Regions from separate parts of the Allobosea sp. 10N428 genome, predicted to be linked through region 2. Evidence: predicted binding sites of a transcription regulator. Region 2 holds the regulator's gene; each other region holds the start of a gene.
The links. The regulator HrcA, encoded in region 2, represses chaperone genes, less so after heat shock. The targets are predictions, from matches to a motif close to GTTAGCACTCNCNNNNNGNGAGTGCTAAC.
Positions count from the first base shown of each region.

Region 1 (9,830 bases), on a different contig from region 2:
GCAAGCGTCGGCTGCGTTCGAGATCAGCTCGCGCAGGAAAACGTCCCGGTCGGAATAGACCGAATGCACCATCATATGGAGCAGGCGAGAGACGTCGGCTTCGAAGCTGCGATGCTCGGCTGTGGTGGCGGTCGTTGTCATCGGGGTTTCTCGAAGAGACGGGGCGGCAGGGAGTTCCTGGCAGAGAGCGATATCCCGCGGAAACGCGGCAAGCTAGCCGGTCGGGGCGACGATTGGGAGCGGAACTCATCGGCTCCCCGACGCTTGTCGGTTGGAAAGCGTCCTGATCAGAGCAAGTATGGCGTTCAACCGCGCGGTCGCGAACTCGCCCGCGCCGGGCAATTGGGCCTCGACATGGGCGGCGACGGTCTGCCAACTTGCCGATCCATCCCGTGTCATGACGGCCAAGAGGTTATCCTTCAATCCATATGTCGCGCTTTCGGCGTTGGTGATGAGAGCCTTGAAGTGGTCGGAAGGGGCGATGTCCTTAGGTTGCTGCGGGCCGTCGGTCATGTCGGATGCCAGATGCGATTGAGACGAATGCAGGGGCTTTCCCGGGGGGCTCTCGACTAGGCTTTCTCGCGAAACCGATCGATCGCACGCTCTGCGAGATCATCCTCGTCGAGCGCCAGAGGAACCAGCGAAGCAACGATATATGCGAGGTTGTTTCGCTCGTGTTCGCGAGAGCCTTCCGGAAGCGACGGCTTGAGTTCGGCCCATGCCTTTTCGAGTGCGGCCTCGGCACGGGCCAGATCGACGGGATCGGTCAACGTTGAAAAGGGCATGGCTTTGCCTCGGCGTGCCGGGAGATCGCGGCGCTGGAAGAGGGCGCCGCCGAAGCGGCGCCCTCCATGCTCAATAGTCCATGCCACCGGCGGGCATGGCCGGCGCCGGATCCTTCTTCGGCGCCTCGGCGATCATCGCCTCGGTGGTGATCAGCAAGCCCGCGACCGATGCCGCATCCTGGATCGCCGTGCGCACGACCTTGGTCGGGTCGATGATGCCGGCTTTGACCAGATCGCCATATTCGCCGGTCTGGGCATCGTAGCCCCAGGCGTAATCCGTAGACTCCAGCAGCTTGCCGACCACGACCGCGCCATCCCCGCCGGCATTCTCGACGATCTGGCGGGCCGGGGCAGTGATCGCCTTGCGGACGATCTCGATGCCGGTCTTCTGGTCTTCATTGCTGGGCACGACACCTTCGAGCGCCTTGACCGCGCGCAGGAGCGCGACGCCGCCGCCGGGCAGAATGCCTTCTTCCACCGCAGCGCGGGTCGCGTTCAGGGCATCGTCGACGCGATCCTTCTTCTCCTTGACCTCGACCTCGGTCGCGCCGCCGACGCGGATCACCGCGACGCCGCCGGCGAGCTTGGCCAGACGCTCCTGCAGCTTTTCGCGGTCGTAGTCCGAGGTGGTATCCTCGATCTGGGCCTTGATCTGGGCTACGCGGGCGTCGATCTCGACCTTCGCGCCGGCCCCGTCAACGATGGTCGTGTTCTCCTTCTCGATGCGGACCTTCTTGGCCCGGCCGAGCATGTCGAGTGTGACGGTCTCCAGCTTGACGCCGAGATCCTCGCTGATCGCGGTGCCGCCGGTCAGGATCGCGATGTCCTCCAGCATGGCCTTGCGGCGGTCGCCGAAACCCGGAGCCTTGACGGCAGCGATCTTGAGGCCGCCGCGGAGCTTGTTGACGACGAGCGTGGCCAGGGCCTCGCCCTCGACATCCTCCGCCACGATCAGCAGCGGCTTGCCAGTCTGCACCACCGCTTCCAGTAGCGGCAGCATCGTCTGGAGTCCCGAGAGCTTCTTCTCGTGGATCAGGATGAAGGGGTCTTCCAGTTCCGCGACCATCTTCTCCGTGTTGGTCACGAAGTAAGGCGAGAGATAGCCGCGATCGAACTGCATGCCTTCGACGACGTCGAGCTCGGTCTCGGCTGTCTTGGCTTCCTCGACGGTGATGACACCCTCGCTGCCGACCTTCTTCATCGCCTCGGCGATCATCTCGCCGATCGTCCGGTCGCCATTGGCGGAGATGGTACCGACCTGCGCGACCTCCTCCGAACCGGTGATGGTCTTCGAGTGCTCGCCGAGCGACTTCGTAATCGCTTCGACGGCTAAATCGATGCCGCGCTTCAGGTCCATCGGATTGATGCCGGCGGCCACCGCCTTGGCGCCTTCGCGAACGATCGCCTGGGCGAGCACGGTCGCCGTCGTCGTGCCGTCGCCAGCCGCGTCGTTCTGCTTCGATGCCACCTCGCGGACCATCTGGGCGCCCATGTTTTCGAACTTGTCGGAAAGCTCGATCTCCTTGGCGACGGTGACGCCGTCCTTTGTGATCCGAGGCGCCCCGAACGACTTCTCGATCACGACGTTGCGGCCCTTGGGACCCAGCGTGACCTTCACGGCATTCGCCAGCGTGTCGACGCCGCGCAGCATCCGCTCGCGCGCGTCCTGCGAAAACTTCACGTCCTTCGCAGCCATGATTCCTCACTCCTTCAGACTTGAGGTTTCAGGTTGATGATGGGGATGAGGCCCCGTCAGGCGGCCTTCTTGAGGGCGGCAGTCGTCTCGACGACGCCCATGATGTCGGATTCCTTCATGATCAGAAGGTCCTGGCCATCGATCTTGACCTCGGTGCCGCTCCATTTGCCGAAGAGCACGCGGTCGCCGACCTTGACGTCGGGCGGCACGAGCTTGCCGGTCTCGTCGCGTGCGCCGGCGCCGACGGCGACGACCTCGCCCTCCTGCGGCTTCTCCTTGGCGGTGTCGGGGATGATGATCCCGCCCTTGGTCTTCTCCTCGGCGTCGATGCGCTTCACGACGACGCGGTCATGCAGTGGCCGAAACTTCATGAGTTCCTCCGGTTTCCATGTCGGTCACATGTCAAAGCGGGTCGGCCCTGTTCGGGTCTCGCGGCGAGGTTCCGCGCGCCCCTGAGGCGCCGTGCCCGCGCGATGATTTGGGTTGCCCGATTTTTGCCTTCAAGAGGCCGGCAGCACTTTTTTTGATTGAGTGCTAACAGGCTGAAAAGGCAGCGCAAACGCAACTTTTTGGCTTGCCAAGGCGTTGGAAACGCGCTGCCATCGGGACAGTGAAACCTGGGAGCTGAAAGGAATGGTTTCGACAGACTTCGCCCGCCAGATCGCCGGCTACGGATTGACCACCGCCGGGATCCTATACCGCTTGCCCGACCACCCTTCGATCCTGCAGGAGTACATCTGGCAGGACTACGACCTCGCCCCGCGCTTCCCCGAGCTCAACAAGTTCCTCGCCTTCTGGCAGACCAAGCTCGACGGCAAGCTGTTCCGCATCACCGTCGCGCACAAGGACCTGATCGGCCCGGCCGACCTCAGTGCGGTGAGCGGCGAATTCCGGCTCCAGTAGCGACGAGTTGCGCTTCGTCCCGATCGATCGCTGCAAGGGCTTGATCTGAGCAAAACCCTCACCAGAATCAGGGAGCCGCCGATCATGACAATCGGCTCGATGCGGGCGGCAATCAACCAAACCGGATCCATGTTGCTTCCAGGAGGATATGGCTATGGCAACGTTGGCAATCGCTCCTCGTTCGGGGAGGACTGCATGATGACATCAGACGACTTCGAGAGGCCGGTCGTGATCCTGACCGGGCTCGGGTATCCGGCGGCAATCGCCTCTGCGATGGAGGCCTACATGTTCCTGGCCGACTTGCCGATCAGCAGGCGAGATGCGGTCCACGGCTTTGCGCTGAAGGCTTGCCTGGCGGCGATCCGCGGCGAGATCGAACCGGATACGGCGCGCGGCTTGTTCGCGTCATGGGCGGAAAAGCACGAGCTTCTCGCGCCCGACGTCGCCGCATTCGCCGGCAGCCGGAGGGAAGGCTCGCGCGGCCACGCCTGATTAAGGGCCCGACCTCGCTTTAGCGAGGCCGGGCTCTTCGTAAGCTGGGTCTCCGCAGGCGCCCGCCGGTTTGTGTACGCCATGCGCCGATACCGTTCTCTAACGGGTCAAGGTCTGGCAGCTTTGTCATGAGCGGTTGATGCCGTTGGGTGCCTGCGTTCTCTGCGTACTCTTTGGCACTCGATGGGGTCAGCTGGGCGCAAAATTGGCTAGTTGAAAGCGCAGTCGGCCGACATTGGGCAGCGGCATGCTACGGAATCGGCGCCATCATCTGCTCCCTCCCTCGGACGTCGCTCCTTGGGAGCTCGTAGCGACTTAGCCTCGACATCGACGATGACGGCATGGTCGAGATCGATCAGATAGTTGGTGCATAGGCGAACCGTCCATTGCGCCGGCGGATCGGAGCGCGGAACTTCGGATCAGCCCTTCCGCGATGCAGCGCGGGACGGTCTTCTCGAACAGCTCGTTTAGGAGATCGTTCTCACGAAAGCGGCCATGCCGGTTCTTCGAGAAAGTTCGAGTGGTCGGGAACATCGCCCTCCAGCCCAAGTCGCCAAAACCAGCGATAGGCCAGGTTCAGATGGACCTCGTCACAGAGCCGACGCTCCGAGCGGATCCCGAAGCAGTGCCGATGAGCAGCATCCGGATCATCGGCTCGGGATCGACCGAAGGCCGGCCCATCTCGCTGTAGAACGGGCGCAGATGCGCGCGAATCTCCGAAAGTTCGACGAAGCGATCGATAGCGCGCACCCAATGCTCACGCGGCGTAAAACAGAGCTTCTTGCGCCACCCGCCGCTCGCCCCTCGTCGCGCCGCCCTCCGTTAGGACGACTGAATCAGGATTTCACAGCCGCAGCAAAGCCACCATTCCAAGTTTGCCGAAAGCGACAATTCCTGAGAGGATGACAGCATGACGGCAAGAGGATGATCACCTGCGTACGTGAGTGTCAATCGCGGGGGGGCCTCTGATTTTCTTGAGCAGCCCCGCTTAGCCGGAATTGGCCGGCGCCATCGCAGCATGCGTCAGAAGCCACCACGTAGACCGACTGGCTGCTGCGGGCTGGCATATCGCCATATCCCAGTCAGCGCTTCTCGAGGAATATCCACGTGCGGGTCATCATCTTCGCGCCTTCCGACGTTCACTCGCTGGAACTCGCGGGCTTGATGGACGTGTTTGCCGAAGCGAACGCGCGTGTTGCCGAAGGTTTCTACGAGGTCGGTATCGTTGCGGAAGAAAACCGCCCGCTCCGCTGCGGGTCGGGACTGAGAGTTTTGCCCGACTCAGACTACCTTATGTGTCCGAAGGATCCCGACACCCTTCTTGTGGCTGGAAGCGTGGGCATACCCAATGCCCCCGGCAAGGGCATGATCGACTGGCTCTCACGCGCAGCCCCGCAGACGCGACGTTACGGCTCGGTCTGCACGGGAGCTTTCCTGCTTGGTGACGCAGGACTTCTCGGCGGACGCCACGTCGCAACGCACTGGCAGTATGCGCCTCTCCTCGCCCAACGCTTCCCAGAAGCGAAGGTGGACGGAGACCGGGTCTTCATCCGGGATGGCCCCATGGTCACGTCCGCCGGATCGAGCGCGGCGATCGATCTCGGCCTTTCGCTCGTCGAAGAGGATCTTGGCCGGGACGTTGCGCTTTATGTCGCCCGCCGTCTGGTTGTGTTTCTGAAGAGGCCGGGGGATCAGTCTCAATTCAGCATGCATCTGGCGGCGCAAGGTGTCGACCGCAGTCGCCTCTACAAGGTCCTGCAGTACATCCTGAACCACCCGGCTGCTGATCTGTCCGTCAACGCCTTGGCGAAGATCGCGGCAATGAGCCCGCGCAACTTCACGCGGGTCTTCACCCAGGAAGTGGGAACCTCGCCGGCCGAGTATGTCGATCTCACACGGATCGATGTCGCGCGCTTTCTGCTCGAAGGCAGCCGATTATCGATCGATTCTATCGCCGCGAAATGCGGTTTCGGCTCGGCGCGGGCGATGCGTCGCGCCTTTCTTGCGCATCTCGGAGCGATGCCCTCGGACTACCGCGATCGGTTCCGGACATCTGGAGACGGGTCGAGACCCACTATGTCCGAAATCGGCTGACGGTTGTCTCGAAACCGCCGTGCCCGCGGATTGCCCGGCTACGGGCAACAGCGCCATTGCTTGGGTATGAAGGAGTTCAAGGGACTGAAGCCGTTGGAGTTCATGAAGTTCGCGCCGGGACCCTGCGCTGGGAATGGGGATCTCGGCTCGGACGCGCTGCTCCGCTCGATTCTGCCGCCGCTCGTCGAGGAATTCTCCGACGGTGTGGCGATCGCCCGGGTTTCCGGGGGGAACGGACCGCTTCTCTACGTCAACCGGGCCTTCGAACGTCTAACGGGGTATGCGCGTCACGAAGTGCTCGGGAAGGATTGCCGGTATCTACAGGGCAATGAACGCCATCAACCGGAAGTCGCCCGCATCGGAGAGGCCATCAGGGCCACCGAACCGGTGGACGTCACGCTTCGCAATCATCGTAAAGACGGGTCGGTCTTCTGGAACAACCTCAGCCTTAGACCTTTCACCGTCGGTGGCGAACTGCTCTACCTTGGTATTCTTCGCGACGTGTCGGCGACGCGCCAGACAGAGATCGCCCTCGATCGCGCTGCAAACCTCGACGTTGCAACAGGCTGCCTCAACCGTCAGTCGTTCATCGTTAGCGTAGAAAGGCACTTCGCGACATGTGCCGGCCCAGTGCTGTTCGTGAAGTGCGACATCATCGGCTTCCACGACATCAACGCCGGGTACGGCTATGACGTCGGGGACGCCCTGCTGATGGAAACCGGCCGCCGGCTGCGCGGGACCGGGGCTGCTCTGGTCGCTCGGATCGGCGCCAACGAATTCGTCCTGGCCTTCGAACTGACCGATGAGGCCAGCGGGCCACCGATCGTGGCCGAGGTTTGGGCCGCTCTCGCCCCCGATTTTGTGATCCCTGGGGCACATGTTTCCCTGCGTTTCGCCATCGGCTATGCGCTCGGCCAACCCGACGGCAACTTGATCACCTTGATCCGGAATGCCGGCGCAGCGCTGCACGCGGCAAAGGCAGCTCCGCTGAGCGGGCCTCGCCGGTTTCAGCACGCCGATGAAGAGGAGGCGCGCAATCGGGTCCGAATGACCCGCGAGTTGAGAGCCTCTCTCGCAAAGGATGAGTTCATCCATCACTTCCAGCCCCAGGTCGATCTCGCGACAGGCCAATACGTAGGTGCGGAAGCCTTGATAAGGTGGAATCACCCCCTGTTTGGTATCGTCCCGCCAGGCCGATTCATCGAAGCGGCGGAGCGCAGCGGCGTGTTGCTCGACCTCGGCGAACGTGGGCTTGCCGCCGTTGCCGCCTTTGCGCGCAGGATCAACGAACACCGGGATAAACCGCTGCGCTTTTCCGTGAATGTGTCCGCGACCGAGTTTTTGCATCGCGACATGGCGGAAGTTGTCGACCGTGTTTTACGACAGTCCGGCGTCCGGCCGGACTTGCTGACACTCGAAATCACCGAAAGTATGTTTCTCAATGACACGCCCGGCGTGCTGGAGGCGTTCCGCCGGCTGCGGAATCTCGGCGTCGGCCTCTCCGTCGATGATTTCGGGACCGGATATTCCAACCTTCGGTCCCTTGAGGCGTTTCCTGTGACCGAGATCAAGATCGACCGGAGCTTTGTCGGAGGCCTGACCGCCAGCCCTTCGAAGACGGTCATCGTCCGGGCCATCATTGACTTGGGGCGCGCCCTTGGACTCACCGTCGTAGCGGAGGGCGTAGAGACGGAAGCTCAGCGAGTGCTGTTGAAGGGCATGGGCTGTCCAATCGGCCAGGGCTTTTTATTCGGTCGCCCTGAGGGCGGCGAAGGTTTTGCCGCGAACCTGCGTCGGGAATCTCCCGACGACTCGACACATCGCGCAATGAGCGATGGCTCCTTTCGAGCCAAGACATCATTCGGCTCTCTGGGCACCCTTCATTCCCCACGCGGCGACAAATCCTGACGGAGCGCGCCAGGAGTAGACGTTGGCATGCTGCCCGAAACCGGACGTCAGCGCGGACCAGCCAATGCCTCCGAAAGGCAGCCTACAGCCACCAGTGTTGTGCGAAGAGCGTCTTCAAGTGGCGTGTGCGGCTCGGGGCCGATCGTCTCGATGAGGCTCTGGTTGTCGAGGCGCACGCCGTGTGTCCAGAAGGGGCGCATCTCGAACAGTTCGCGCATCGTGACATCGAACAGGCCCGCGATGGGAAGCACTGGCCACGGGAAGGGCCAGATCCGCGCCGAAGTCCTCCCTGCTGCGCGAAGTACCGCCCGAGCGAAGGAGCGGCCGTCGGCATCCCAGTACCCCGCGAAGTGGTAACGCGCGAAGGGCGGCAGCATGTCCTGCCGATGGAGAAGCCGCGCGAAGGTCTCCGCAACGTCCGGCAGATAGGCCCAGGCGTGCCCGGCACCGCGGCGCGAGGGTGTCATCACGCGATTGACCGGCTTGCCGGGCTGGATCATCCCCTGCGAGAGCCAACTGTTGCCGGGTCGAGGTCCGAAGAAGTCGCCAGCGCGCAGAATGAGCGCTCGCAGCCCCGGCGTCCTCCGCATCCGTTCCTCCATCTCGCGCCGGATCGCACCCTTGCGGGTCTGGGGCCGCTGCGGCGCATCCGGATAGGCGACCGGCATTTCGGCCGGATCATAGTTGTAGATCGTGCCCGGCAGGGTCAGCCGCGCGCCGTTGGCGAGGGCGGCGGCGATGCTGTTGTCGAGCATCGGCATGACCAACTTGTCCCAGTCACGATAGCCGGGCGGGTTTACGGCATGCACGATGGCCTCGACATCCTCGGCGGCCGCGAGAACGGTGGCCGGATCCAGCGCGTCGCCGACCCGCCAGTCGATCCCGTCGCCGTGACGGGGCGTGCGGCTGAGGCCGCGCACCTCCCAACCGTGGGCGATCAGGGCCCGTGCCGTCTCGCCGCCGATCCCGCCGCTTGCGCCGAGTACCAAAGCCTTCCGCATGGGTCATCTCCCTTCGAGTTCCGGAAGAGAGATGCGCTGTCTGAGGTCGGAAGGAAATTGCCGAACTTTGACGGTCAGCCTATCATAGTTTGATGAGCTGGGATGACGTGCAAGCCTTTCTCGCCGTGTTTCGAGAAGGCAGTTTGACGGGTGGAGCCCGCGCACTCGCGCTTGCTCAACCGACTGTACGACACAGGATCGAGGCGTTGGAGCGCCAGGTCGGCACGGCACTTTTCACCCGAACTCCTACAGGCCTGACGCCAACGGAGACCGCTTTGACGCTCTTTGGCCATGCCGAGGCGATGAGCCATGCAGCAGAAGCCCTGCTGCGCACCGCATCCGGCTCAGCCCGTGAGATAGCCGGCGTGGTGCGGGTCTCCGCCAGTGAGGTGATCGCGATTGAGGTGCTGCCACCTATCGTCGCCCGGTTGCGCGAGGCCTATCCGGAGCTGGTCATCGCGTTAAGCCCGAGTAACCGCAACGAGGACGTGCTGCGGCGAGAGGCCGATATCGCCGTGCGGATGGCGCCGACGGCGCAGGACGGCCTGGTCGCCCGTCGCATTGGGGCCATCGCGATCGGCTTGCACGCTCACCGCGACTATCTGGACCGGACCGGATGGCCACGCGACCTCGCCGATGTGATCGCGACCGGCCTGATCGGGCTTGAGCATGACGATGCCATCTTGAAAGCATTACGTGCTGCCGGCTCGCCGCTCGCGATGGCTAGAACCGTCTTTCGCAGTGACAATCATCTGGCGCATCTCGCAGCGATCCGGGCAGGCGTCGGCTACGGCTTGTGCCAGGTGCCGCTCGCGGCACGTGACGGCGCTCTCGTTCGCCTATTCCCTGACGACGCCACCTTCGACCTGGAGACCTGGATTGTCACGCACGAGGACCTTCGCTCAATCCCACGGATCAGCGCCGTGATGGAAGCAATACGGGATGGGTTGA
Region 1 is NZ_JBFTIC010000013.1:9,609-19,438, reverse strand. It holds gene htpG (molecular chaperone HtpG) at 1-141, opposite strand, end outside; gene AC1DDA_RS25035 (hypothetical protein) at 247-513, opposite strand; gene AC1DDA_RS25030 (hypothetical protein) at 570-770, opposite strand; gene groL (chaperonin GroEL) at 856-2,481, opposite strand; gene groES (co-chaperone GroES) at 2,538-2,852, opposite strand; gene AC1DDA_RS25015 (usg protein) at 3,115-3,384, shown strand; gene AC1DDA_RS25010 (DUF982 domain-containing protein) at 3,469-3,876, shown strand; partial or broken gene AC1DDA_RS25005 (transposase) at 4,197-4,666, opposite strand; gene AC1DDA_RS25000 (GlxA family transcriptional regulator) at 4,984-5,970, shown strand; gene AC1DDA_RS24995 (putative bifunctional diguanylate cyclase/phosphodiesterase) at 6,037-7,878, shown strand; gene AC1DDA_RS24990 (NAD-dependent epimerase/dehydratase family protein) at 7,926-8,879, opposite strand; gene AC1DDA_RS24985 (LysR family transcriptional regulator) at 8,972-9,830, shown strand, end outside.
Region 1: groES (co-chaperone GroES) is a predicted target of HrcA. The motif match lies at 2,992-3,020, and genes of this name have one in related genera.

Region 2 (9,830 bases):
CCATGGCCACGGCCATGCTCGCGATGCTGCCGCCCGTCCTCGTCGTCATCGCCATGCAGAGGCTCTTCGTGAAGGGCCTGGTCGAAACCGAGAAGTAATCCGCGAATGGCCCAGGTCACTCTCAGCAACGTCAAAAAGGTCTATGCCGGCGGCGTCGAGGCCGTGAAGGGCGTCTCCTTCGACATTCCCGACGGCGGCTTCTGCGTGCTCGTCGGCCCCTCCGGCTGCGGCAAGTCCACGCTGCTGCGCATGGTCGCCGGTCTCGAGACGATCTCGTCCGGCGAGGTCGCGATCGGCGAACGCGTCGTCAACCAGATCGAGCCGGCCGACCGCGACATCGCCATGGTGTTCCAGAACTATGCGCTCTACCCGCATATGAACATCTACGACAACATGGCCTACGGCCTGCGCAACCGCGGCACGCCGAAGGACGAGATCGACAAGCGCGTGAAGGAAGCTGCGCGCATCCTCGCGATCGAGCCCTTCCTGGAGCGCCGGCCGCGCCAGCTTTCCGGCGGTCAGCGCCAGCGCGTCGCCATGGGCCGCGCCATCGTGCGCAAGCCGCAGGTCTTCCTGTTCGACGAGCCGCTCTCGAACCTCGACGCCAAGCTGCGCGTCCAGATGCGCGTCGAGATCAAGAAGCTGCAGCGCGCGCTCGGCGTCACCGCGATCTACGTCACGCATGATCAGGTCGAGGCGATGACGCTCTCCGACAAGCTCGTGGTGATGAATGCCGGCCAGGTCGAGCAGATCGGCCTGCCCGCCGAGGTCTACCGCAAGCCGGCGAGCAAATTCGTCGCGACCTTCATCGGCTCGCCACCGATGAACATCCTGCCGGGCGTGGTCGACGGCCACGGCATCGTTGCGCTCGGCGACACCGTGTTGCAGGCGCACGACCTGCGCGAGGATCTGCCGCCCCAGATGCCGGTCGAGGTCGGCCTGAGGCCGGAGGATGTCGAGATCGTCTCCGATGACGATGCCGGCTCGCTGCCCTTCGATGTCGAGTTCATCGAGGAACTCGGCGCGACCCAGCTCTTCCACGGCAAGCTCTCCGGCCAGCCCTTTGTGATGCAGGCGGCGACCGGCGACGTTCCCGCTCAGGAGGGCCGGCTCTGGATCACGGTCGATCCCGCCAAGGTCCATGTCTTCGACCCGAAGACGGGCGCGCGGCTGGGGAAGGACTGAGCGGGGCGCTGCGGAAGCCGCAGGCGCTGGTACCTCGTCATGGTCGGGCTTGTCCCGACCATCCACGTCTTCGCTGGACGAGGCTCGTGCTCAGGACCTGGATGCTCGCCACAAGGGCGAGCATGACGGCGGTGACGCCCGCGAACGACGGCGACCCTCAAGCCGCCAGATCGGCCACCAGCGCATCGAGTAGCAGCGCGCCGTCCGGCGTCGCCGCAAGCCTGCCGCCCTGCCTATGCATCAGCAGCTTCTCCTCGATCAGGCTGGCGATGCGCTTGGCATTGAGCTCGCGGCCTGCGAGCGCCTTGAACACTGCGGGATCGATACCTTCGACCAGACGTAGGCCCATCAGCAGATATTCGTCGCCCTGCGATTCCTCGCTCAGGCGCTCGTCTTCGACGAGGGCGTGACCCTCGGCCTCGACCCGTTCCAGCCAGATTTCCGGCCGCTTCTCGGTCGAATGCGCCATGCGCCCCTGCGCCGTCACCAGCCTGCCATGGGCGCCGGGGCCGACGCCGGCATATTCGCCATAGTGCCAGTAGACAAGATTGTGGCGGCATTCCGCGCCCGGCCGGGCGTGGTTGGAGATCTCGTAGACCGGCAGGCCGTGCTTGGCCGTGATCTCCTGCGTTGTCTCGTAGAGCGCCGCACCCGCATCATGGTCGGGGATGGCGAGCTTGCCGGCCCGGAACAGCCGCTCGAAGGCGGTGCCGGGCTCGATGGTGAGCTGGTAGAGCGAGAGATGCTCGGCTGCGTGGCTGATCGCCAGTTCCAGCTCGGCGCGCCAGAGTGCCGGCGTCTGGGCGGGCGAGCGGGCATAGATCAGATCGAAGGAATAGCGCTCGAAATACTTGCGTGCGATCGCGACGGCCGCCAGCGCTTCCTCGGCCGAATGCATTCGGCCGAGCGCCTTGAGGTCGGCATCGTTCAGCGCCTGCACCCCGAGCGAGACGCGGTTGACGCCTGCCGCCCGGAAGTCACGGAAGCGGCCGGCCTCGACGCTGGTCGGGTTAGCCTCCAGCGTCACCTCGCAATTCGGATCGACCGTCCAGTGCTCGCCGATCGCGTCGAGGATCGCCCCGACCGTGCGGCCCTCCATCAGCGAGGGCGTGCCGCCGCCGAAGAAAATCGAGGAGACCGTGCGGCCCGGCGCCAGCGCGGCGCGATGCGCGATCTCACGGCGGAAGGCGGCGATGTACCGGGCCTGATCCGGCGGCTGCAGGCGTACATGCGAGTTGAAGTCGCAATAGGGGCATTTGGCCAGGCAGAATGGCCAATGCACATAGACGGCAAAGCCCGCATCCGCAGTCGGATGCGAGGCGGTGGGCCGCTCCGACAGGGCGGCCGCCGCGCTCACGCCGGTTTCCTCAGACACGCGGCGGCAAGCACATGGAACGCGCGCGCCCGATGCGACAGGCCGGGCGAGCCATCGGCCGGGATGCCGTGCTTCTCGTCCGCCGTCATCTCGCCGAAAGTCTTGCCCTGGCCATCGGGGAGGAAGATCGGGTCGTAGCCGAAGCCGCCCGCGCCACGGATCTCATGAGTGACCGTGCCGAAGACGCGCCCCTCGAACAATTCCTGATGGCCGTCCGGCCAGGCGATGACCAGCGCCGAGACGAAATGCGCCTTTCGCTTGTCGGGCGTGTGCGCGCCGCGCTTGGCCAATTCCACCTGCACGCGGGCGATCGCCGGGGCGAAATCCTTGCCCGGTCCGGCCCAGTTGGCCGAGAACAGGCCGGGCGCGCCGTCGAGCGCATCGATGCAGACGCCGGAATCGTCCGAGAGAGCGGGTAGGCCGCTCGCCTTCGTTGCCGCGACCGCCTTGATCGCCGCGTTCTCGGAAAACATCATGCCGTCCTCGACCGGCTCGGGCAGGTCGAGTTCGCCTGCCGAGACCAGTTCGATGCCGTAAGGCGCCAGCAACTGGCGCATCTCGCGCAGCTTGCCCTGGTTATGGGTCGCGATCACGACCTTGCCGGTGAGGAGGCGGTTTTGGCTGATGTTCATACTGCATGTCCTCCGTCATCATTCGGAGGCTGATAGCCTCGATCGGGGGCTTCGAAGGATTGTCTGCGTGCCTTGTGGCTGGAAGTTAGGCGAAGGCTGGTCACGATCACCGTGGCCACTACGATCACAGCAATCGTAGCTCCGACCGCAATTTCCAGTGCGGACATAGCGGACTACCTTAAGCCACCGCCGCCTTCTGCAGTGCGACGAGCTTGGAAACGCCGCCCTTGGCGAGCTTGAGCAGCGCGAGCAGCTCATCCTCCGAGAAGGGCGCGCCTTCTGCCGTGCCCTGCACCTCGACGAGGCCGCCTGCGCCGGTGATGACGAAATTCGCATCGGTCTGCGCGCCGGAATCCTCGACATAGTCGAGATCGATCACCGGGTTGCCGGCGACGATGCCGCAGGAGACGGCGGCGACATGGTCCTTCAGCGGGTGGGTGCCCTTGAGGAGCCCGCGGCCTTCCATCCACTTCAGCGCATCGTGCAGGGCGACCCAGGCGCCTGTGATCGAGGCAGTGCGTGTGCCGCCATCGGCCTGCAGCACGTCGCAGTCGACGACGATCTGGCGCTCGCCGATCGCAGTCAGGTCGACGACGGCGCGAAGCGAGCGCCCGACCAGTCGCTGGATCTCCTGCGTGCGGCCGGAGGGCTTGCCGGAGGTGACCTCGCGGCGCGTGCGCTCATGGGTGGCGCGCGGCAGCATCGAATATTCGGCGGTGACCCAGCCCTTGCCGGTCCCGCGCAGCCACGGCGGCCCCTTTTCCTCGACAGTCGCGGCGCACAGCACCTTGGTCTCGCCGAACGTCACCATGCAGGAGCCCTCGGCATAGCGCACCACGCCGCGTTCGAGCGTAACCTTGCGCATCTCGTCGGCGGCGCGTTTGGAGGGTCGCATGAAATGATCCTGTCTTGCGGAGAAGTGGCGGCTTTTAGGCTCTCCCGCCCGGTACGGCAAGGCAGGAGCCTTTCCGCCCCTTGATCCATGCGCATCGCATGACGACAATAGGATGGAGGAACGGTTCGCCCGTAAAGGTTCATGAGCGCCCATACGCCCCGCCCCGAGACGATCAGCAGCCTGGTCGAGACCGATCAGCGCTCGCGCGAGATCTTCCGCCAGATCGTCGACGGCTTCCTGGCGACCGGCGAGCCGGTCGGCTCGCGCAACATTGCCCGCCTGCTGCCGATGTCGCTCTCGCCCGCGACGGTGCGCAACGTCATGACCGATCTGGAGCTGGCCGGGCTGATCTACGCGCCGCATACCTCTGCGGGGCGACTTCCGACAGAAAGAGGCCTGCGCTTCTTCGTCGATGCGATGATGGAGGTCGGCAATCTCACCTCCGACGAGCGCAAGCGCATCGAGGCGCAGATCAGGGCTGCCGCAACGAACCGCAGCCTCGACCAGACGCTGACCGAAGCCTCGGCGCTCCTCTCCGGCCTGTCGCGCGGCGCCGGCGTCGTCGTCACCACCAAGGCCGATCCGAGGCTCAAGCACATCGAGTTCGTCCGGCTCGATCCCGCCCGTGCGTTGGTCGTTCTGGTCGCGGACGATGGCACGGTCGAGAACCGCCTGCTGGCGTTGCCGCCCGGCCTGCCGGCCTCGGCGCTGAGCGAGGCGGCGAACTTCCTCAACGCCCGCATCATCGGCAAGACGCTCGCCGAGCTGCGGGGCGAGATCGCGACCCAGCGCTCGCAGATGGAGCGCGAGCTCGATGCGCTGACTGCGCGCCTCGTCGAGAACGGCATCGCCACCTCGTCGGGCCCGAGCAGCGACCGCCATCTGATCGTCCGTGGCCAGGCCAACCTGCTCGAGGATCTGAAGGCGCAGGAGGACCTCGAGCGCATCCGCCTGCTCTTTGGCGATCTCGAGACCCAGACCGACATGATCGATCTTCTGTCGCGGGCGGAGGATGGCGATGGCGTGCGCATCTTCATCGGCTCGGAGAACAAGCTGTTCTCGATGTCGGGCTCCTCGATGGTGGCGGCGCCCTTCCGCGATGCCGAGCAGCGCATCGTCGGCGTCGTCGGCATCATCGGCCCGACGCGCTTGAACTATGCCCGCATCGTCCCGATGGTCGACTACACCGCCAAGGTGGTCGGCAGCCTGCTCGACGGCGAGCGTTGAGGCGAGAGCAGGGTGCAAAGAAGTGAGAACCGTTTTTTCGCAATGCTCCTGCTCTGGACTTTTGAAGACGGATTTGGCTTCCGGCGCGGATGAGGCTACCTCTGCGCGCGAAAGCGACCTGTTCGCGCCCGAACATCCAAGGCCAGAGCCATGTCAGACCAGCTTCCCGACCGCCTCTCCGTCAACCCGGACAGCCCGTTTTACGACGCCGAGGTGCTGGCGCGCGACATCGGCATCCGCTTCAAAGGCGTCGAGAAGACCAATGTCGAGGAATATTGCGTCTCCGAAGGCTGGGTGAAGGTCGCGGCCGGCGCCGCCAAGGACCGCTTCGGCCGCCCGATGACGATCACGCTCAAGGGGCCCGTCGAGCCCTATATCCGCGGCGCGGCTCAGGCCGAGGGCTGACGGAAGGTTCCCATACGGCTGAGGAGGCGAGGCGCCGGGCAGTGGCCGGCGCTCTCGTGAGCCGCTCGCATTAACGCAGTTGCCGCTACGGCATTGCGTTGAGGAGGCGCATATGCATTGATCATGCAACCAATGGTTGCGTGAGGCGATGATGCTGTCTCCTTGGTTGCTGATTGCGAACACCCTCCGAGGCATCTCCGAATACAAGGGCGCAGCCGCGGAACCGCGGATCTTGGAGATGTTCCGCCTGTCGGGGCACGGTCAGGTCCGCAGCGACGAACAGGCGTGGTGTGCGGCTTTCGTCGGTGCCTGCCTCGTGCTTTCCGGCTACGCGTCGAGCCGCTCGCTGATGGCCCGCAGCTATCTCAACCTCGGTGCGAAGCTCGAAGAGCCACGCGAAGGCTGCATCGTCGTCCTCTCTCGCAACGAGGCGAACAGCTCCTATGGTCATGTCGGCTTTTTCCTGCGCGAGGATGACGAGCACTTGTTCGTGCTTGGCGGCAATCAGAGGGATAGCGTCACGGTCTCCAGCTATTCGAAGTCCCGGCTGCTTGGTTTTCGGTGGCCAACCGAGCGGGTGCCGGTTGCGGCCAGCGGCCTCCTGCCGAACATTCTGCAGCTCGGCGTCCCCGGCGAGCAGATCACGACGGAGGCTTTGGAGAACGAGCAACGCGGGGTGCTCGGCGCGATCGATGGAGGGCAAGGCCTCCCCGAGTTTCTGCCCCTCGGTCCTGGCGTCAATCCAGATTTCATCGACAAGGTCGAGGCCGTCCAGAAGCTGCTGAACAAGCAAGGCTATCCGCCCGGGACCGAGGATGGCGATTACGGGCTGCGGACAATGACGGCCGTCTTCTCCTTCCAGCAGGCCAACGGCATCCCGCCGACGGGCATCGTCGATGCCTGGACCTGGTTCCAGCTCCAGAACGGGGAGCCGATGCCGCTCTGGCCGGAGCGGCGCAACGAGACGGCGCGGGAGCTGAAGCGGGAGGGCTCGCAGACGATCGCGCTGACCGACCGCGGGCGCTGGCTCGCGCTCGCGACCGCGCTGTTCGGCGTATTGGGGCTGACGGATGCGCGCACCGGTCTCTTCGAGAAGACCGGTCAGTTGGCCACCAAGGCCGAAGCAGCCGCAACGCAGGTCATGCAATCCTCCTCGGTGACGGACTGGGTCATGCCTGCGGCCCTTGCCGATGAGGCGGGGAGCTCCCTGCCCACGATCCTGCCGGTCCTTCTGGGCGCCAGGGGCGGAGTCTGGATCATATTGATCGCGCTTGCCGTCATGCTCTGGCGCAATGCTCAGGCGACCACCGCCCAGCGCGTCGACGAACACCGGACGGGCGCGAATCTGCGTTACTGATCGAGGGGGAGCCTATGGTCGATTTCACGCAGGACATCGTCAACGAGATCACGCGGCTGGCCCAGACACAGGGGCTGGAGCCGGCCGTAGCTCTCGCCGTCGTCGAGGTCGAGAGCAATGGTCGCGCCTTCGAGGCCGACGGCGCCACTCCCGTCTTCCTGTTCGAGAAGCATGTCTTCCATCGGCTGCTGCGCGAGGCTGCGCCATCGCTGCTGGCGCGGGCGGAAGCGGAGGGCCTCGCCATCCCGAGCTGGCAACGCTCCTCTCAATACGCCGATCAGGGGCGTGCGGGCCGTCTGAGTGTGCTGCAGCGAGCCCGGGCGATTCACGAGGAGCTCGCCAATCGCTCGGCGTCTTGGGGCCTCGGCCAGATCATGGGCTTCAACGCGGTCGCGCTGGGCTACGCCTCGGCCACCGATATGGTCGCGAGTATGGCAACGGGCGTGACCGCGCAGATCGAGGCGATGCTGCGCTTCATCGCGATGAATCCCGCGATGACGCGGGCCTTGCGGAGCCGCGACTGGGCCGGTTTCGCGTATCGCTATAATGGCAAGGGCTACGCCGCGAACCGCTACGACACGCGGCTGGAAACAGCCTACGGGGCCTGGGCGGCGCGGTTGCGCATGCCCGGTGCCGCCGCCACGGTCCTCTCCCCTTCGGTCACGCGCGGGCGGACCGAGATGGAACGCGTGCAGGAGCACCTTGCCCGTCTGGGCTATTCGGTGGGCAAGATCGACGGTCTCTTCGGTCCAATCACCTCCGGCGCCCTCTTCGCCTTCCAGATGCAGAATGGCCTGTCGGCGACGGGACAGCCCGACGATGCGACCTTGCTGGCTCTCGCGGGCGGGTTGCCGATGCCGATCGCGCGGGCGCGAGCGCAGGCGACGCCGGGAGATCTGTATGAGGATGGCGTGCCTGCCATCGTGGCCGCCGACAACAACCGCAAGGCCGCGATCGGTGTCGGCGCAGCCGGTGTCGTCGGCGGGCTGGGAACGATCCCCGGCATAGGTCAATCGGTCGAAGGCATTTTCAAAGCCATTTTCATGCCGGGGTCCGGAGCTGGCGATGTTGCGAAATCTCTCGGCGACTTCGCTGTCGGCGCCCTGCCATATCTCGGGTCCGCTGGCCTCGTTCCGGCGGCGGCCGTCGGGGCGGGATTGTTTCTGTTTCGCAGTATCGCGGGAATTGCGGAGGAGCGCGTCGCCGACCGCCGCAAGGGCTTCGAGAGGAACTCACCGTCCCGTGCGGTCTTCGCACCGGTCGAGCACTGGAGGGGATGATGCTAGGCAGATCGGTGCATGTGGCATGTCGCGGCATCGCCGTCTGCGGTGCCGTTTTCGCCGTGATCGGGCCCCTCGCCGCGGCGCCCGCCCTTTCCGATCTCAAAGGCGACTGGGTTCTCGTCGTTGAGCGCGAAGGTCATCTCGGCCTGGCGATCGATGTCGTCGGCCAAGAGGTGATGCTGCGGGAAACGATCCGCGTTGGTTATGCCGAATGCATGCTGACAGGCAGCGGCTCCCAGATAGGGGGCACCGCAAGCGCCAAGGTCAACGCCTTCGTCGTTCACTGCAGCGGCAGACGCATGTTCGGCCACCCGCGGGATTGCACGTTCAAAGCCGGCCAGTTCGCTGACATCGCCGAGGTTTCCTGCAGCACCGGCAAGCAGGCCGGCCCGACCGTGGTGCTGCGCAGGATCCGCAAGAGCTGACCTCGCAAGAGCCCCCTCAGCGCAGATCCTTGTAGAAGAAGGTCGATCCGCAATCGGCCCCGCCGGGCATCAGCGCAAAGCGCGGGATGGTGCCGACCTCCGTCCAGCCGAGGCGGTTGTAGAGCCGGCGCGCGGCACCATGTTCGTCGGTGTCGAGCACGAGCAGATTGCGACCCATGTCCCGCGCCGCCGCCTCGGCACGTCGCATCAGCGCTTCGCCGATGCCTTGTCGGCGCGCATGTGAATGCACCAGCACCTTGGCGATCTCCGCCCGGTGCGGCTGGTTCGGCTTGCCGATCAGATGCAGTTGCGCCGTGCCGACGAGGCCCCCGGCAGTTCGTGCAACGAACAGGATGACCTGCCGGCTTGCGACGCCGGCTGCGACATCGCGCCAGAAGCGCTCATAATCCGCCAGAGTGTTCCAATCCATGAAGCCGACGGAGGCGCCATTGGCGACGCAGTCGCGCAGGATTTCGGCAAGCGCGGGAATGGCTGCCTCGATAGCGCCGGCATCGAGCGTTTCGACGGCGACGGTGAGCGTGGTCGCGTTCATGCGGTATGTCCCGGAAAGGTGCCGCTTCTGGCGGCGAGGATGACGGTGTAACGAGCGGGCGCGATGCCCGGATTGCGGTAGATGATCGCGCCGCGCAGATGCATCTGCAGGCAGTCGCCCTCGGCGAGCTCGTGGCGGACGCCTTCGACCGTCAGGTCGAGCCGGCCCCGGAGCACCCAGACCTGCTGATCGAGCGCCGGAGCGCCGGTAGCGCTGTCGAGCCGCACTTCCGCGCCTGCGGGCAATTCGACCTCGACGATCTCGAAGCCCGAGCCCGTGCCGCGCGGCGAGACATTGCGGCGCAGATAGCCGCTCGCAGGATCGCGCCAGACCGGCTGGGCGTCGCGGCGCGCGAGCGGGCCGGTTCCTGTTTGCTCTTCCAGCAAGGCCGAAAGCGAGAGGCCGAGCCCGGAGCCGAGCCGGACAAGGAGCGCCGCCGTCGGACTCGATTCCCCGCGCTCGACGCGTGAGATCATGGCACGGCTGACGCCGC
Region 2 is NZ_JBFTIC010000007.1:103,362-113,191, reverse strand. It holds gene ugpE (sn-glycerol-3-phosphate ABC transporter permease UgpE) at 1-98, shown strand, start outside; gene AC1DDA_RS20665 (sn-glycerol-3-phosphate import ATP-binding protein UgpC) at 106-1,185, shown strand; gene hemW (radical SAM family heme chaperone HemW) at 1,343-2,542, opposite strand; gene rdgB (RdgB/HAM1 family non-canonical purine NTP pyrophosphatase) at 2,539-3,186, opposite strand; gene rph (ribonuclease PH) at 3,371-4,087, opposite strand; gene hrcA (heat-inducible transcriptional repressor HrcA) at 4,229-5,314, shown strand; gene AC1DDA_RS20640 (DUF3297 family protein) at 5,465-5,719, shown strand; gene AC1DDA_RS20635 (C40 family peptidase) at 5,868-7,076, shown strand; gene AC1DDA_RS20630 (N-acetylmuramidase domain-containing protein) at 7,091-8,356, shown strand; gene AC1DDA_RS20625 (hypothetical protein) at 8,419-8,784, shown strand; gene AC1DDA_RS20620 (N-acetyltransferase family protein) at 8,801-9,337, opposite strand; gene AC1DDA_RS20615 (helix-turn-helix domain-containing protein) at 9,334-9,830, opposite strand, start outside.

Region 3 (9,830 bases), on a different contig from region 2:
AGCGCACTGAGCACGGCGGCGGGCGTCGCGGGCGGCGTCGTCCTCGGCAACGTCCTTGCCAACGCCTTCAGTGGCGCGGGCGGGGCTGCGAAGGCCGCAACCCCGGCGGCCGCAGCCGATACGAACGCCAATCCCGGCGCCAATACGCAGCAGGCGGCCTATGATCAGGGCGCCTCGGATCAGGCGGCCTATGATCGCGGCTCGTCCGACCAGGCGGCGCAGGATCGCTCGGATCACGGCCAGGGCTATGACGGCGAGGCCGACACCCAGCAGGCCAACTACAATGACGACGACGATCCCGGCTTCGATTCCGGCGACGACGACAGCTGGGTCTGACCTCAGAGTCTCCGCAACGCCCGCCCAAAAGGCGGGCGTTCTTTTTTGGGGCGAGCCCTTCCCTTTGTAATCCAGATCTCGTAGATTGGAATTATTCTAATCTACGAGTCTCCCATGAAACGCGTCACCGATCTCAGCGAGGCCGAAATCCTCGCCCTCGCCATTTCGAACGAGGAGGAGGATGCCCGCATCTATCTCTCCTTCGCCCAGCGCCTGCGTGCCAACTATCCGCATTCGGCCGGGATGTTCGAGGAGATGGCGGCCGAGGAGCACGGCCACCGCCATAGTCTGCTTGCCCTTTATGAGAGCCGTTTCGGCAAGGAGCTGCCGCTCATCACACGACAGGACGTCAAGGGCTTCCTCAAGCGCAACCCGGTTTGGCTGCACGAAGACCTGCAGCTGGACGCGGCACGCCGGCATGCCGCCTTGATGGAGCTCGAAGCGAGCCGCTTCTATGCGAGCGCAGCCGAGCGCGCCGTGGACACCGGCACCCGGAAGCTTCTCGCCGACCTTGCCGAGGCGGAACGCGTACATGAGAGCCTCGCCGAGCGGCTCGGCGAAGAACTCAAGACCTCGGGCGCAGCGGATGAGGAAGAGGAGACGCGCAAGCGGCTGTTCGTGCTCCAGATCGTCCAGCCGGCACTCGCCGGGCTGATCGACGGCTCGGTCTCGACGCTGGCGCCGATTTTCGCCGCGGCTTTCGCGACCCATGATTCCTGGAACGCCTTCGTCGTCGGCCTCGCGGCCTCGATCGGCGCCGGCATCAGCATGGGCCTGACCGAGGCGCTCTCCGACGACGGCGTGGTCACCGGGCGAGGCCACCCCTGGGTGCGCGGCGGCGCCTGCGGCATCGCGACGACGATCGGCGGGCTCGGGCACACCCTGCCCTATCTCATCCCCGATTTCTGGCTGGCGACCGCCATCGCCGGCGTGATCGTCGCCTGCGAGCTCGTGGTGATCGCCTGGGTGCGCTGGCGCTACATGGATACGCCGTTCGGCTCCGCGATCGTGCAGATCATCCTCGGCGGCCTGCTCGTGCTGGCCGTCGGCATCGCGATCGGCAGTTCCTAACTCAGATCACCAGGACCTTGGCGCCGACGCGCACGCGCTCATAGAGGTCCTGGACGTCGTCATTGGTCATGCGGATGCAGCCCGAAGAAACGGCCTGCCCGATCGTGTTCGGCTCGTTGGTGCCGTGGATGCGGTAAAGCGACGAGCCGAGATACATGGCGCGCGCACCCATCGGATTCTCCGGCCCGCCGGCCATGAAGCGCGGCAGATCGGGGCGGCGCTTGAGCATTTCCGCCGGCGGCGTCCAGCTCGGCCATTCCGCCTTGCGCGAGACCGTCTTCATCCCGGCCCAGGAGAAGCCGGGGCGGCCGACGCCGATGCCATAGCGCAGGGCACGGCCACCCGGCTGCACCAGGAAGAGGAAGCGCTGCGGCGTGTCGATGATGATGGTGCCGGGCTTGTGCGGCCCGTCATAGGCGACTTCCTGCTTGCGGAAGCGCGGATCGACGAGTTGCTGGATGCCCTGCTGCGGCTCGACCGGCTGGCCGAGCGCCGCCACACGGCGACCGGCCTCCGGCTGGCGCGCGGCCTCGAAGGGATCGGCCTCGTAGCCGGGGGCAGATCGAGCGTTCTGGCCGTAGGCGTACTGACCACCGGGACGGTTATAGACGGCACCGCCGCGGCCATAGGGCGTCGGGTCACGGCCCGTCATCAGCATCTCGATGAAGCCGCCGCCGTAATTCGCGCGGCCGTGCGCAGCTGCCATCGGATCACGGGGGGCGGCATAGCCATAACCCTGCGCCATGGCTGCGCTGGTGGTGAGGGTGCCGGCAGCGACCAGCAACGGAAGGACAATCGTTCGACGCATGACGCAAGACTCTCGACATCGGCTGCCGAAAACCTGCGGAATGGCCTGAAAGGAATGGTGAATCGCGGAGTTCCAGCGCGCAAATCACGCCGAAACCCAGCCAATTCGCGGAATTAACCTTAGCGGGGCATCAAGCCGCAGGGTGAAGGAAGTGTTGCAGCACGGGTCAGCGCTTTAACCCTTTTCGGGCGAGCCAGCGCAGCTTCAGGCCACTGCGCCAGCGGCCGACATCGCAGGCGAGGATCACCGCGGCATAGGCCAACCCACCGAAGCCGATCTGGAGCGGCAGCTCCGCCAGAGCCGGCAGGCGGTTCTGCAGCGGCCAGACCACGAGAACCATCACGGCAGCGGCGAGGACGACACAGCCGAGATCGCGCAGCGGCGGCCAGGACGGCAAGCTGCGCAAGGCCACGATTCCCGTCACCGCAAAGGCCGTCACGAAGGCGGCGCTTTGCGCAATCGCGATCGTTCCCGGTCCGGGGGCGCCCGGCATTGCGAAGATCGCGGCAAGATTGACCGACAATCCGGCCAGGGCCGCGAAGGTGGCGACAAGAGTGCGCCTTGCCAGCAGGAAGACCGGGTAGATCGCCGCCTGGAACAGCGCGATGGCGGCGAAGCCGGGCAGCAGCAGGGCCATGTAGTAGGCGAAGTGACCTCGGAAGCTGGCCGGCACCACGAGGCGTTCGAAGGCCGGCAGCGTCAGCCAGAAGCCGAGCGCAACGGGCAGCACGACGGCAAGCACGCCCACCATGTTGCGCGCGATGCGCTTCTGGGCGGCAGGGCGGCCGCGCGTCTCGTCGAGGCGGATGACCTCACGCAGCAGCAGGATCTCCAGCATCGAGGCCAGCACCGGAAACAGCCTGAGGCCGATGTCGGAGGCGAGCGAGAAATAGCCAGCTTCGGCAAAGCCAAAACGCTCCGCCAGAATGGCGCGATTGAGCAGCGGGATCAGTGAATAGACGGCGTTTCCGGCCACCAGCGGGAGTGCGTAGCGGGCGAAGCTGCGGGCAAGATCGGCGCGTGCGGTGGCAAGAACCGGCCCCGCATCCGCCAGCCTGCGGCGCACTGCGAGCACCGAGACGATGGTGCTGGCCAGTCCTCCCAGCAGGACGGCCACCGGATCGCGCAGCCACCATGCCGCCCCGACCATCAGCGCGAGAGCAAAGCTGCTCCTGACGAGGACGAGCCGGGCATAGGCAGCGTCGAGGAAGCGCGAGCGGGCGATGGCACCGTGATAGTCGAACCAGCCGGCGCCGACGCCGCCGGCAACGGCCACAGCGAGCAGGGTCATCGGCAGGCCCGTGTCGATGCCGGCGAGCAGCGCCGCCGCCAGGAGCGCGCAAAGGGAAAGGCCGATGCCGGCGAAGAGCAGATCGAGCGTCGCGCGGATGCCGGGGTCGCTTTCGCAGCTCTGCGCGGAATAGAAGCGGACGACCGAGAGCTTCAGCCAGTCGAGCAGCGCCGTGTTGATGAGCACGACGATCGCGGCGCCGATGGCATAAAGGCCGAACGCCTCGGGCCCCAGGAACAGGGCGACGAGCAACCCGAGGACGAAGTTCAGCCCGGCATTGACGATGAAGGGCAGAAGAACGGTCATGTCGTCTCGGTCGCGGCGCCCGTGCGGCAAGGGTCTTTTGACACCGGCAAGCGCAGGAAACCTGCCATGGTCCCTAACAGCCTCTAGGCCATCGGATCGAAAAGTGGAATCGGGTTTCTCGGAACAATCCGATGCTCTAAGTCAATCGCCATGACCGCCTTGCTACCGCCGATCCGCGACGCCCGCGATTCTGATTCCGAGCCGCTCGCTAGGCTCATCGCCGCGAGCTTCGCCGAATATCCGAATTGCCATTTCGAATGGTCCGAGTTTCCCGAACTGCGTCGCCCGGCCAGCCACTTCGCAGCCAAAGGCGGAAAACTCTGGATCGCGGATGCACCCCATGGCGGCATCGCCGGCTCGCTCGGCGTCACGCCGCTGCCGGAGCAGAACGCAATCGAGATCACCAAGGTCTATGCCGATCCGGCCTTTCGCGGTTCGGGCCTGGCGCAGGCGCTCTTCGGCGAGGCGCTGCGCTTCGCCGAGGCCGGCAGCTTCAGCGAGATGATGCTATGGTCCGACAGCCGCTTCGCGCGTGGCCACCGCTTCTACGAAAAGCTCGGTTTCGTGCGCTGGCCGGGCGAGCGCTATCTGGCTGACGTCTCCGCGAGCTGGGAGTACCATTTCCGCAAGCCGCTTGCCGCGCCGCCGGCATGACCTTGTCCATCGCCCTGCGCGCTGCGCTCGGCATCGCCCTGCTCACCGCCATGGATGCGGTGATCAAGGGCCAGATGCAGCAGCATCCTTTCATCGTCGCGCTGTTCATGCGCTTCCTGATGGGCGGCCTCTGCGCGCTCGCCGTGCTCGTGATTGCGCGCCCGGCCCGCCCGACCCGGGACAGCATCATCGGCAATGTCGTGCGCGTCCCGCTCGTCGTGCTGACGGCTGGCAGCTTCTTCTATTCGGTCTCGGTGCTGCCGCTCGCCGAAGCACTGACGCTGTCGTTCCTTGCCCCTGTTTTCGTCGCGGTCCTCGGCGGCCTGCTCCTCAAGGAGACGATCGACCGGCGCGTGCTGCAGGCGCTCGCCTTCGGCCTCGCCGGCATGCTGGTCATGGTCTGGCCGCGGTTGCAGGGCCATGTCAGCGGCGCCAGCCTCGGCGTCGCCACGGCGCTGTTCTCGGCGGTGAGCTACGCCTTCAACCTGATCCTGCTGCGGCGCATCGCGGTCCGGGAGCACCCCACGGTCATCGTCGCCTTCCAGAATATCGGGCCGGCGCTGTGCCTCGCCGTCCCGGCATTCCTCGCCTTCGTGCCGATGACATTGGCGGATCTTGCGATCTATCTCTTCGCCGGTGCGCTGGGCGTCGCGGGCCATCTCACGCTTACCTCGGCCTATGCCAAAGCTGCCGCGTCCCGGCTGGCGGCCATCGAATATACCGCTCTGATCTGGGCGAGCCTGCTCGGCTTCTTCCTCTTCGGCGAGGTGCCGCTCTACACGACCTATCTCGGTGCGCTGCTGATCGTGGCCGGCGCCGGCGCGGTCAGCCGGCGCTAGCTTTCGCCGGAAACACCATGCAGGTTTCGGTGCCGTGCGCGAGCAACTTGCCGCGCTCGTCGCGCAGATTGCCTTCCGTCGTGATGACGGAACCGCCACGATGGATCAGCTTGCCTTCGCAGCGCACCGTGCCGGAATCCGGCATCACCGGCCGGACATAGTTCAGCTTCATCTCGAGCGTGGTGTAACCCTCGCCCGGCTTGAGCGTGGAATGGGCGGCGCAGGCCATGGCGGAATCGAGGATCGTCGCGGTCCAGCCGCCATGGATCGTACCGAGCGGGTTGAAGAAGCGCGGGGACGGCCTGCCGACAAAGACGACGCGCCCTTCATCCGCCTCCACCAGATCGAAATCCATGGTCCCGGCGAAGGGCGGGGCCGGGTGCGTGCCATCGATGATGCCGCGCAGGAAGCTCAGGCCATCGCCCGCGACCAGCACCTCGCGGGATACCACTCCGAACGTTCGATCCATGACCACCCCTTATCCGTGTATCTGCACGATAGAGAAAGCACAGTGAATGCGTCAACAGAACCAAGGGGAATCGTGCGGAAGGAGCCTCGATATCTCAACGCGGATCGCGCGCGGCGCGGCGCAGCGCCTTCAGCCCGTCGCGGGTCTCGCGCCAGCGCTCCTCCCCGAAGCCGCCCTCGATCTTGTCCTGCGCTGCCCGCCAGAAGGGGATGGCAGCCTCGATCGCCGCCCTGCCCTTCGGCGTCACCGCGTAGACCGCGGCGCGGCCGCGGCACTCGACCGGCTCGACCATGCCCTCGGCGGCAAGGAGCTGGAGATTGCGGGTCAGCGACGTCCGCTCCAGGGCAAAGCGCTCGGCCAGCTCGGTGATCGACTTCCAATGTCCGGTGCTCAGCGCCGAGAGCAGCACGAACTGGGTGATCTTCAACCCGCTCGGCCGCATTGCCTCGTCATAAGCACGGGTGACGGCGCGGGCCGTCATCCGGACATGCAGCGCCACGCAGGATCGGGCGATATCGTCGAGGCGCGGATCGGGCGCGGGCGCGGGCGTGAGTGTCGTCATTCAGCCATCTTAGCGTGTTCTAGCGCGTGCGGCAGCTGGAAGGCGAAGGGCTGCGATGCCGCATCCGGCGACGTTCACTTTGTTGTCGCAGGCTTCCTTGACTCTCCGGGACCCCAAGCCTATCTCCCCGCCATCTGTTAGCACTCTCATTCGCTGACTGCTAGCAGCCTCCCCCGGGTGTCCATCAGCGGCGCCCGAACCGAATAAGACCGAGAGGAAGACAGAACCATGAAGTTCCGTCCGTTGCATGACCGCGTCGTGGTCCGCCGCCTTGACAGCGAAGAGAAGACCAAGGGCGGCATCATCATCCCCGAGACCGCCAAGGAAAAGCCCCAGGAGGGCGAGGTCATCGCCGTCGGCTCCGGCGCGCGTGACGAGGCCGGCAAGCTCGTTGCCCTCGACGTCAAGAAGGGCGACCGCGTCCTGTTCGGCAAGTGGTCGGGCACCGAGGTCAAGATCGATGGTCAGGACCTCCTGATCATGAAGGAATCCGACATCATGGGCGTCGTCGGCTGATAGCCGCCTGACTGCTTTCCTACCTTTTCATTTTCAGTCCAAGGAGTAGCTCTCATGGCTGCCAAAGACGTCAAATTCGGCACGGAAGCCCGCGACAAGATGCTGCGCGGCGTGGATGTCCTCGCCAATGCCGTGAAGGTCACGCTGGGTCCGAAGGGCCGCAACGTCGTGATCGAGAAGTCGTTCGGCGCTCCGCGCATCACCAAGGACGGCGTCACCGTCGCCAAGGAGATCGAGCTTTCCGACAAGTTCGAGAACATGGGCGCCCAGATGGTCCGCGAAGTCGCTTCGCGCCAGAACGACCATGCCGGCGACGGCACCACCACCGCCACCGTTCTCGCCCAGGCGATCGTCCGTGAAGGCGCCAAGTCGGTTGCGGCCGGCATGAACCCGATGGACCTGAAGCGCGGCATCGACCTCGCTGTCGAGGCGATCGTTTCGGACCTCAAGAAGAACTCGAAGAAGGTCACCTCGAACGCGGAAGTCGCGCAGGTCGGCACCATCTCTGCCAACGGCGACTCGTCGGTCGGCGAGATGATCTCGAAGGCCATGCAGAAGGTCGGCAACGAGGGTGTCATCACCGTCGAGGAAGCCAAGACCGCCGAGACCGAGCTCGACGTCGTCGAGGGCATGCAGTTCGACCGCGGCTACCTCTCGCCGTACTTCATCACCAACTCCGAGAAGATGGTCGCCGAGCTCGACGACCCCTACATCCTCGTCTTCGAGAAGAAGCTCTCGTCGCTCCAGGCGATGCTGCCGATCCTCGAGGCCGTCGTTCAGACCGGCAAGCCGCTCCTCATCATCGCCGAGGACGTCGAGGGCGAGGCTCTGGCCACGCTCGTCGTCAACAAGCTCCGTGGCGGCCTGAAGGTCGCGGCCGTCAAGGCTCCGGGCTTCGGTGATCGCCGCAAGGCCATGCTTGAGGACATCTCGATCCTGACCGCCGGCCAGATGATCTCGGAAGACCTCGGCATCAAGCTCGAGACCGTGACGCTCAACATGCTCGGCCGCGCCAAGCGCGTGCGCATCGAGAAGGAGAACACCACGATCATCGACGGCGCCGGCAAGAAGAAGGACATCGAGGCTCGCGTCGGCCAGATCAAGGCCCAGATCGAGGAGACCTCCTCGGACTACGATCGTGAGAAGCTCCAGGAGCGTCTGGCCAAGCTCGCCGGCGGCGTCGCGGTCATCCGCGTCGGCGGCGCGACCGAGGTCGAGGTCAAGGAGAAGAAGGACCGCGTCGACGATGCTCTGAACGCGACCCGCGCTGCGGTCGAAGAAGGCATTCTCCCCGGCGGTGGCGTTGCGCTCCTGCGCGCCCTGTCCTCGGTCAAGGGCATCAAGACCCAGAACGACGACCAGAAGACCGGCGTCGAGATCGTCCGCAAGGCGATCGCCGCTCCGGCCCGCCAGATCGTCGACAACGCCGGCGATGACGGCGCGGTCGTGATCGGCAAGCTGCTCGAGTCGAAGGACTACTCCTACGGCTACAACGCGCAGACCGGCGAGTACGGCGATTTGGTCAAGGCTGGCATCATCGACCCGACCAAGGTCGTGCGCACGGCGATCCAGGACGCGGCTTCGATCGCGGGCCTGCTGATCACCACCGAGGCGATGGTCGCCGACCTGCCGAAGAAGGACGCCCCGATGCCCCCGATGGGCGGCGGCGGCATGGGCGGCATGGACTTCTGAGGAAGTCCAGGCGCTCAAGCGCTTTGAATGCCGAAACCGGGCACGCCCGGTTTCGGTGGCGGCATGGACTTCTGATCCACCGCTCCCGGCGAGACTACAGAAGGCCCGGCGCAAGCCGGGCCTTCTGCGTTTCACGGCGCCGTCATCCGCCCGCCATCCAGCCGTCGCCTCATGCATGCACCCAAGCGCGGTCAATTCATTCGCCGCTGGGAAGCATCATGCCGACACGCCGCTCAGTCCTCGCCGGCCTTGCCGCCACGAGCGCCGTCCCTGCTTTCGCGCAGGCGCCGGACTGGCGACAGAGCATTAAGGAGGTGCGCTTCGGCGTCTCTTCCGCCGAGAACGAAGCCGGTGCTATCGCCCGCACCCAGCCGATGGTCGACTACCTGTCGCAGCGTCTCGGCGTGCCCGTGCGGTTCTTCCGAGTTTCGGACTATGCCGGTCTTGTCGAGGCGATGCGGGCCGATCAGGTCGACTTCGCCCGGTTCGGGCCCGCGGTATACGCGCTCGGGCGCCGCGTGCTGGGCGACAAGCTCCAGCCGCTGCTGCGCGATGTCGATAACCACGGGCAGGAGGGGTACTATTCGGTGCTGCTGGTCCGCGCGGAGAGCCCCTACCAGAACCTTGTCGATCTCAAGGGCAAGGTCATGGCCTTCGCCGATCCGAACTCGACCTCCGGATACGCCTTCCCCGCCTATTTTCTGCGCAAGCAAGGTTTCGACCCGAAAGCTCATTTCAGCGGCACGGTTTTTTCCGGCGGGCACGACAACTCCGTATTGGCGCTGGTGCGGGGCCAGTTCGACGTCGTCGCGACCTATCAGGTCAATACCGAGTCCGGCGTCGCCCAGCGCCTCGCCCAACGCGGCATGATCCCGGCCGGCTCGACCCGCGTGCTCTGGACCTCGCCACTGATCCCCTCCAGCCCGTTTTCGACGCGCGCCAACCTGCCGCAGGGTCTCAAGGACGACTTCGTCGCCGCCATGAACGCGATGAAAGAGAGCGCCCCCGAAGCCTGGAAAACGTTCACCGACGGCCATGTCTCGCGCTATGCGCCCGCGCGCCATGAAGATTATCTTGACGTCATCGCCGTCACCGAAGAGCTGGAGGCTCAGCGCAAGGCGCGGAGCGGCTGAGGCCTTTCCGAGCCACCCGCAAGCTCCCCAAGCGCGCCATGGCATTGCCATGCGTTTGTCGCCGTGCCTGATGAAAATGCGGGCAGTGTCCCTCGGGTCGCCCCTGGCCTATACAGGCGATAAGCGATCCCCGGCGGGATCGCGCGCATAAAT
Region 3 is NZ_JBFTIC010000001.1:1,018,851-1,028,680, forward strand. It holds gene AC1DDA_RS04705 (DUF2076 domain-containing protein) at 1-336, shown strand, start outside; gene mbfA (iron exporter MbfA) at 451-1,407, shown strand; gene AC1DDA_RS04715 (L,D-transpeptidase) at 1,409-2,215, opposite strand; gene AC1DDA_RS04720 (lipopolysaccharide biosynthesis protein) at 2,382-3,812, opposite strand; gene AC1DDA_RS04725 (GNAT family N-acetyltransferase) at 3,963-4,466, shown strand; gene AC1DDA_RS04730 (DMT family transporter) at 4,463-5,305, shown strand; gene AC1DDA_RS04735 (PaaI family thioesterase) at 5,292-5,774, opposite strand; gene AC1DDA_RS04740 (MarR family winged helix-turn-helix transcriptional regulator) at 5,869-6,336, opposite strand; gene groES (co-chaperone GroES) at 6,565-6,852, shown strand; gene groL (chaperonin GroEL) at 6,907-8,544, shown strand; gene phnD (phosphate/phosphite/phosphonate ABC transporter substrate-binding protein) at 8,763-9,677, shown strand.
Region 3: groES (co-chaperone GroES) is a predicted target of HrcA. The motif match lies at 6,473-6,501, and genes of this name have one in related genera.